DNA from 2 places in the Dialister succinatiphilus genome. Region 2 is predicted to be linked to the other one. Evidence: riboswitches for the same ligand, from Rfam matches in the RefSeq annotation. Region 2 holds a riboswitch; the other holds the start of a gene.

What was found. Region 2 has a riboswitch for S-adenosylmethionine ahead of metK (methionine adenosyltransferase). Riboswitches for the same ligand answer to the same signal wherever they lie in the genome.
Region 1: another riboswitch for S-adenosylmethionine. It lies ahead of NW747_RS07150 (methionine ABC transporter ATP-binding protein); the one in region 2 lies ahead of metK (methionine adenosyltransferase).

Annotation. Positions count from the first base shown of each region.
Region 1 covers NZ_OV788641.1:1,711,074-1,715,279, forward strand. The annotation lists gene NW747_RS07140 (MetQ/NlpA family ABC transporter substrate-binding protein) at 1-426, opposite strand, end outside; gene NW747_RS07145 (methionine ABC transporter permease) at 522-1,175, opposite strand; gene NW747_RS07150 (methionine ABC transporter ATP-binding protein) at 1,156-2,193, opposite strand; SAM riboswitch class I at 2,245-2,346, opposite strand; gene NW747_RS07155 (ISLre2 family transposase) at 2,498-3,961, opposite strand.
Region 2 covers NZ_OV788641.1:1,957,724-1,961,929, forward strand. The annotation lists gene hcp (hydroxylamine reductase) at 1-1,131, shown strand, start outside; SAM riboswitch class I at 1,292-1,397, shown strand; gene metK (methionine adenosyltransferase) at 1,464-2,648, shown strand; gene priA (replication restart helicase PriA) at 2,727-4,206, shown strand, end outside.

The DNA of each region.
Region 1 (4,206 bases), 250 kb from region 2:
AATGGTTGCTCCGTCAGGAAGGTCTTTTACGTCCTTTACTTTATTGGAGTAAATGCCCATACGCATGAGGATGGCTCTGCCGATGTCGGTGAGGTGAGTGCCATGCTGTTTATTAAAGTTTTCCATGAATGGCTTGTGCTGGTATACTACGATATCCAGGTCGCCATCTGCCAGTGCCTGGTCAGGGGTAATGTAATCGGAGAATTCTTTAACATTCACTTTGAGGCCATTCTTCTCGGCTTCTTTTGCAGCTGCTTCTACCACTTCTGCATGGGGACCGGCAGTAGCACCTACGGTAATTTCTTTCTTTTCTGCAGGCGCAGAAGCTGCTGCAGAGGATGCCGGCTTCTGGCTGGAACCGCAGCCGGTGATGAATGCTGCTGCGGAGAGGGCGCACAGGCTGGCAATAGCTAACTTCTTTAACATAAATAGGACTTCCTTTCTCTTTTGAATGAGATTTCATGTTTCTATATGAAATCTGGAAATATTATATAAGGGTTTGAATCCCATTATATACAGATTTAGCGCTTATCTGCCTTTTTGGCCAGATTGCTGCCAATGAACTGGAGGAGCTGCACGATAATGACCAGGACAATGATGGTAGCAATCATTACATCTGCCTGGAAGCGCTGGTATCCGTAACGGATGGCCAGATCACCGAGGCCGCCGCCGCCGATGGTGCCGGCCATGGCGGAAGCGCCGATTAAGGATACGATCACTACGGTCAAGCTTTCAATGATGGAGGGAAGGGCTTCCGGAATGAGGACCTTCCAGATAATCTGCAGAGGAGAAGCGCCCATGGATTCCGCCGCCTCGATGAGGCCGAAGGGAATTTCACGAATGGAAGTTTCCACCATGCGGGCGGTGTAGGGGATGGCAGCGATGGTCAGCGGGACGATGGCTGCCGTGGTACCGATGGAGGTGCCTGCCACCAGCCTGGTGAAAGGGATGATGGCCACCATGAGGATAATGAATGGAATGGAACGGATGAGGTTGATAATGAAAGCCAGAGGCTTATTCAATACCGGGCAGGCAAGAATGCCATGTTTTTCTGTAACTACCAGAAGAATACCCAGGGGAATGCCGATTAAAGCGGCAATGATAGCTGAAACAGAAAGCATGTACAGCGTTTCAGCCAGACTTTTCAGAAGAAGATTAGTTATCACTGGGGACATATCCGATTACCTCACTTGTAATTGGTAAAGACTGTAAATGGCCGAGGGCTTTTTTCATGTCCTCTTCGTGACCATTGATCATAATGATAAGGCGGCCGAAGGAAACGTTCTGGATGTAGTCGATGGATCCGTAAAGAATGCTTACGTCCAGATTGTATTTCTTGATGAGATTAGCAATAATTGGTTCGTTGGCCACATCGCCTCGGAATTTCAGGCTTACAATGGTCTGGTCGCTGTCCTTCTGCTTTACTTTAGAAATATTCATGTGAGACAGCTGCTCCGGTACATCGGAGGACATGACGGAGCCTACGAACTTCTTCAGTGTTTCGGTCTGGGGATTGGTGAAGAGGTCTACTACGGAACCCTGTTCGATAATTTTACCCTTTTCAATGACTGCCACCTGTTCGGCGATTTCTTTAATAACTTCCATCTGGTGAGTAATCATGATAATGGTAATGCCCATTTTTTTATTGATATCCTTCAGAAGCTGGAGAATGGATTTTACCGTTTCCGGGTCCAGGGCACTGGTGGCTTCATCGGAAAGGAGGACGGAAGGATTGGAAACGATAGCCCTGGCAATACCTACACGCTGTTTCTGGCCGCCGGAAAGCTGGGAAGGATACTTGTTCCTGTATTCCGTAAGGCCTACCAGTTCCAGAATTTCGTTGATTCTCTTTGCTTGTTCTGCCTTGGGCACATGGGACAGCTCCAGAGGAAATGCCACATTGCCGGCTACGGTCCTGTTGGAAAGAAGATTGAAATGCTGGAAAATCATGCCGATTTTCTTTCTTTCTTCCCGAAGCTGGGCTTTGGACAGCTTCGTCATGTCCTTTCCATCAATTATGACCTCACCGGATGTGGGAGGCTCGAGCATATTCACGCAGCGAATCAATGTAGATTTGCCTGCGCCGGACTGTCCGACAATACCGAAGATTTCTCCGTCCTTAATAGAAAGGTTGATGTCGTCCAGTGCTTTGAAATTGCCATATAATTTTGTTATATGCTTCAGTTCAATCATTGGGAACTCCTTTAATAAAAAAACTTTCATCGAAAGATGAAAGTCAGCTTCACATCATCTTTCGAGTATATACCCGCTGGAATTGGCACCGTTTCTAAAAGAATGGTTGCCGTGGCTTCAAAGGGCCAGTCCCTCCGCCACTCATGATGAATCTATATGTATTTACCCTATATGCAAGGGTTGAGATTATAGTACTCTGATTCAGAAGTCTTGTCAATAGAAATAGTAAATAGGGTAAGTGTCAAGTTTTCCTCGGTAATTCATTTGACTGTCGATGATTACTATCTCCGTGGCTTCGGTTTTATCAGTATTTCTGTATAGCTCTGGCCAGTCTCCCCATTGGTGAAGAAGAAGCTCCATAAACGCCTATACGCCCCTCCAGGCATCCCGGCCTATAGTTTCTCATTTTACGCTTCTGCGCCTCACTCCGGACATTCTGGGCGATTTTACGCTCTGCCTGCACCGCAGCCTTGTGCATGGCTCTATCCATCTTTTTGTAGCTTTTCCCATTAGCATGGTACAGGAGAGCTGCTGTAAGTGTTTTATTCTTCCGGGCGGTCAATACCCAAACCATACACTCCATTCCCTCGCTGGACCAGCTCCGTCCCTGCCGCTTCATGCGATAGCTGTAGAACCGGTGATTTGTTTCTGCAGTCCCCAGATGAATCTCTGTATGGATGCCGCGCTGACTCAGGCTGGGGATATAGGGAGCATTTCTCTCCAGATAGCTCTGCAGCCTGTCTACCTCCTCCAAATCCTCCTCTGTTCGGGCGCAGCTCCGGGCAGTATCCATCCATACGGGAATCTGTTTCATAATATCGTCGGTCTGGTGAAGTTCTCGGATAATACGGTCTATCAGTTTCCTGTTGCAGAAGCTGAGCCGGGTCCGGATCTTTTCATGTACATGATAGCAGTCGCGGAAGTGCTGGTGAACCAGGCAGCCTTCTACCATTCGCTCAAAGTCCTGAAACTGGTATCCGGACCCTCCATCCCCATTCGACAGCACTGTGGTCTTAGACAGGTCATAGTGCCCAAGCAGATAGCTTCTTACCATTGCAAAAAGTTCTTTTCTGCTGGTAGATGCAAAGCAGCGAAGTCCTACCAGTTCTGTCCTGTTGCCATTTTTCCTGACTCCCTCATATACCTGGATGCGGTGCACTTCCGAAACGCCGCCTTTCTCCTTGTTCTTGAGTACAATTCCATCTCCTTCAATCGCTATAATTTCCGGCTGTGTCGGCTTTTCAACCTTTTCCTCTTCTGCCAATGCTTTTTCATAAGTCTTCGCCTTCTCGCCGGCATAGTTTTTGAGTGAGATAACAGACTGATGGGAGATGGTAATTCCCGCCAGGCTTTCCAGGAGTTCGCTGGCACTGCGAGATGTGGTAATTGCGACAGCCTCGACAATCCGCTCAATCATTCCCAAGCTGTAGTGCTTTCTGGGTTCAAAGCCCATTTTGCGGTCCAGGGGATAGAAGCTCTTCCCATCTTTCTGCAGAAGTCTTCGGGTATAGGTCAGCTCTCCATAGCGACAGCAAATCGTCCTAGAGTCCCGGCGTGCCACACGCCACCCCTGTACCTTGTAAATCTGATACAGCTCAGTGTCAATACGCGCCAGGGCCATAGCTATAAGCTGACAGTTCATTTCAGTGAGCCAATGAGTTAGCTTCCTTTCAGCCTCGATAGAGTCATCAGATTCCTTAATGAGAGAAATGACTGCACCAATTGCATTTTCACTCCAAATTTCTCCAGTTTTTGTTATAATATCCATGAGGAAAGCCCTTTCTTTGTTTTATTTGTGCACGGAAATTATAACATTTCCACTCAAGGGGAGGCTTTCCTCTTTTATTGTTTCTGGAAAATTCCCCTACCGAGTAAAATTTTACACTAAGGTAAATAGGGGATATAAGATTCGTAAAAGTCATGGCGGTCAGGCTGGGGAGCCGTCGGTGGCCAGCGCTTTACGAGATAGCTTGCACTTTGCACCTGTCAGCCTGTAATGCTATAATATACTAA
Region 2 (4,206 bases):
GAAATCAACGATTTCCTTGAAGACACGCTGGCCCGTCTGCTGGATAGGAACCTTTCCGTAGATGACCTTTTCGCCCTGACCATGAAAACCGGCGAATACGGCGTTAAGGGCATGGCTCTTCTGGATGAAGCCAATACGTCTGCCTATGGACAGCCGGAAATCACAAAGGTGGATATCGGTGTACGCAGCAACCCGGGCATTCTCATTTCCGGTCATGACCTGAAAGATTTAGAGATGCTTCTGGAACAGACAGAGGGGACCGGTGTGGACGTGTATACTCATGGGGAAATGCTTCCTGCCCATTACTATCCTTTCTTTAAGAAATACAGCCATTTTGCCGGGAATTATGGTAATGCATGGTGGAAACAGAGGGAGGAATTCGAATCCTTTAACGGTCCTATCCTCATGACCACCAACTGCGTGGTGCCTCCCAAAGACAGCTATAAAGGAAGACTTTGGACCACCGGTGTGGTTTCCTTCCCCGGCGCCGGCCATATTGATGAGAAAGACGGCAAAAAGGATTTCACTCCTATTATCCGTCAGGCTCTTTCCTGCAAAGGGCCGAAGGAAATCGAAAAAGGCTTTATTACCGGCGGTTTCGCCCATAACCAGGTGCTTGCTCTGGCAGATACGGTGGTGGAGGCAGTGAAGTCCGGCGCTATTAAGAAATTCATTGTCATGGCCGGCTGTGATGGAAGGGCAAGAAGCAGGGAATACTACCGTCAATTTGCAAAAGCTCTTCCAGCAGATACAGTGATTCTGACTGCCGGCTGCGCCAAATATAAGTATAACAAGCTGAATCTGGGAACCATCGGCGGCATTCCCCGGGTGCTGGATGCGGGGCAGTGCAACGATTCCTACAGTCTGGCCCTCATTGCCCTGAAGCTGAAGGAAGTTTTCAACCTTGACGATGTGAATGAACTCCCCATTGTTTATAATATTGCCTGGTATGAACAGAAGGCGGTCATCGTCCTTCTTGCCCTCCTTTCCCTGGGAGTGAAGAACATTCATCTGGGACCCACACTTCCGGCATTCCTTTCGCCGGCAGTGGTAAACGTATTGGTAGATAAATTCGGTATTGCCGGTATCACTACGGTGGAAGAAGATATGAAGATTTTCTTTGGAAAATAGGAAATAACCAGGGAAAAGCAAAAGGAATGCAGGCTGCCTCCTGGACCACCTCGGAAAAAGCTGAAATTTTCAGTTTTCTTCGTTAACTCCTATGACCAAATAACAGTTAACTATTGCTAAAATAAAGAAATAACGGTATAATAGTACTCAAGTGAATAAAGACTCATCAAGAGCAGCTGAGGGATTTGGCCCGGGGACGCTGCAGCAACCATTCCTGAAAAAGGAACCGGTGCTAATTCCATCAGCATATTGCTGGCAGATGAGAGGATAGGCTCTCCCTGCGGAGAGCCGTTTTTTATTATATTTCCACATTTCAAGTGAGGAGGACTTATATGTCTAAGAAAGTATTATTTACATCAGAATCCGTTACGGAAGGTCATCCTGATAAAATCGCCGATCAGATTTCTGATGCTATTCTTGATGCCATCCTGGCCCAGGATCCCAATGGCCGTGTGGCCTGCGAGACCATTGTAACCACCGGTCAGGTCCATGTATTTGGTGAAATTACCACCACCGCCTATGTACCTATTCCCCAGGTTATCAGAAAGACCATTAACGATATAGGATACACCGATGCCCGTTATGGCTTTGACGGCGAAAGTGTCGGAATTAACGTGGCCATTGACGAACAGTCTCCCGATATTGCCATGGGCGTCAACCAGTCTCTGGAAGCCAAGGAAAAGAAAGCTGATAAATATGATATCGGTGCCGGCGACCAGGGCATGATGTTCGGCTATGCATCCAATGAAACGCCGGAATACCTGCCCATGCCGATTGCTCTGGCCCATCGGCTGGCACGGCGTCTGGCTGAAGTAAGAAAGAACGGAGACGTTCCTTATCTCCGTCCTGATGGAAAGACCCAGGTTACCGTGGAATATGACGATGGCAAACCGGTCCGCGTAGATACCGTAGTCATTTCCGCCCAGCATAACCCTGATGTTACCCATGAACAGATTGAAGAAGACATGATTAACAAGGTCATCAAGGCCACCATTCCTGCCAGGTTCCTTGATGAAAATACAAAATACCTTATCAACCCCACCGGACGCTTTGTTATCGGCGGACCCCAGGGCGATGCCGGCCTTACAGGCCGTAAGATCATTGTAGATACCTACGGCGGCATGGCTCGTCATGGCGGCGGCTGCTTCTCCGGCAAGGATCCCACAAAGGTAGACCGCAGTGCTGCCTACGCTGCTCGTTATGTGGCTAAGAACATTGTGGCAGCCGGCATTGCAGATAAATGTGAAATCGAACTGGCTTATGCCATCGGCGTAGCGGAACCGGTTTCCATCTTCGTTGATACCTTCGGCACCGGAAAAATTGATGATGAAAAAATCGTGGACCTTATCCGCCGGAACTTCGAACTCCGTCCTGCAGGCATTATCGATATGCTGAATCTCCGCCGTCCTATCTATAAGCAGACTGCTGCTTATGGCCATTTCGGAAGGACAGACATTGATCTTCCCTGGGAACACACTGACAAAGCAGATGTGCTCAGGAAAGAAGCAGGCCTCTGATTTCTTAAACAGCCAAAAATATGATAAAATAATGGATAGCCTTCGGGCTGTCCATTTTTTATTGGGAAGGAGCATCCTATGCAGGAAACCATTGCAGAAGTTCTGATTAACAGACCTTCCAAGCATCTGAACCGAACCTTTTCCTATCGTATTCCTGAAACCATGAAAGGGGCAGGTGTGGGCTGGCGCTGCGTAGTGAATTTTGCCAGACGGAAGGAAGAGGGAATTATTCTTTCCGTTCATGAAGAAGATACATCTCAGTTATCCTATAAACTTCTGGATATTCTGTCTCTGGTAGATTCCTTTCCCTGGTTTACTGATGAAATGATACGGACTGCCCTTTGGATTTCCTCATATTACATGTGCACGCTGATCGATGCCCTCCGTCTCTTCTATATCGACAAGAAAGCTGTCAAAACGAAAATAACCTATACTGTGAACTGGAAAAAAATAGAGAAGGAACCGGTGGAGGACATAGAAGGACTGGTAGACCGGTCCGTGGACAGTCTGGATGATAAATCGGCGGCCCTCCTTTTTGGGGACAGGCTGATGGAATACGTGAAACAGAATTTTCTCATCAAAAAGGAAACCCTGGCAGCCGCTCATAAAATCCCTCTGGAAAAATGGATTGTGCCGGACAGGGAGCTCACGGATAAAGAAAAGGGAAGGAGTCGAAAGCAGGCAGAACTTTCTGAATTTCTTCAGGCCAACGGTTCCCAGCCGGTGAGCAGGTTGAAGGAAAAGGGATTTTCCACTGCTCTTATTCATGCATTTCTTTTGAATGAATACGGCCATGCGGTCTATCATAGAAAGGAAACCTATTCTCTGATTACCAGGGAAGGGGAAAAGAAGGAAAAGACACTGACCGAAGAACAGGAAAAGGCGGTCAAAGCCCTGTGTGATTCCATAGATCGAAAGGCCTATGAAGGGTTTCTTTTAAAAGGGGTGACTGGGAGCGGGAAGACCGAGGTTTATCTCCAGGCCGCCCGCCACGCTCTGGAAGAAGGGGGATCCGCCCTCATTCTTGTGCCGGAAATCGCCCTCACCAGCCAGATGACTTCTTATTTTGCTTCCATCTTTGGGGATAAAGTGGTATTTATGCACAGCGGCCTCAGCAAAGGGGAGCGGTATAACAACCGTATGCGTATCATGAGCGGAGAGAGTCCCATTGTCATCGGCTCCCGATCCGCCATTTTCATGCCCTTCAAGAATCTAAGGCTCATTGTGGTGGATGAAGAATATGATACCTCCTATAAGCAGGGGGAAACTCCAAGGTATAACGGCCGGGACGCGGCCAAAGTCATGGCGGTCATTTATCACTGTCCTATTGTACTTGGCGCCGCCACTCCTTCCATAACCACCTATTATGCGGCCTGCCAGGGGAAAATTAGTCTCCTCAACATGAAGGAAAGGGTGTTCAAAACGCCGCTTCCACAGATTCATGTATGTGATTTGAAGGAGAACCCGCCGATTGACAGAAGCGGTCTTATTTCTGCACCTTTAATCTCCCTTCTCCAGAAGACGATCCTTGAAAAGAATAAAGCCATTCTCCTTTTGA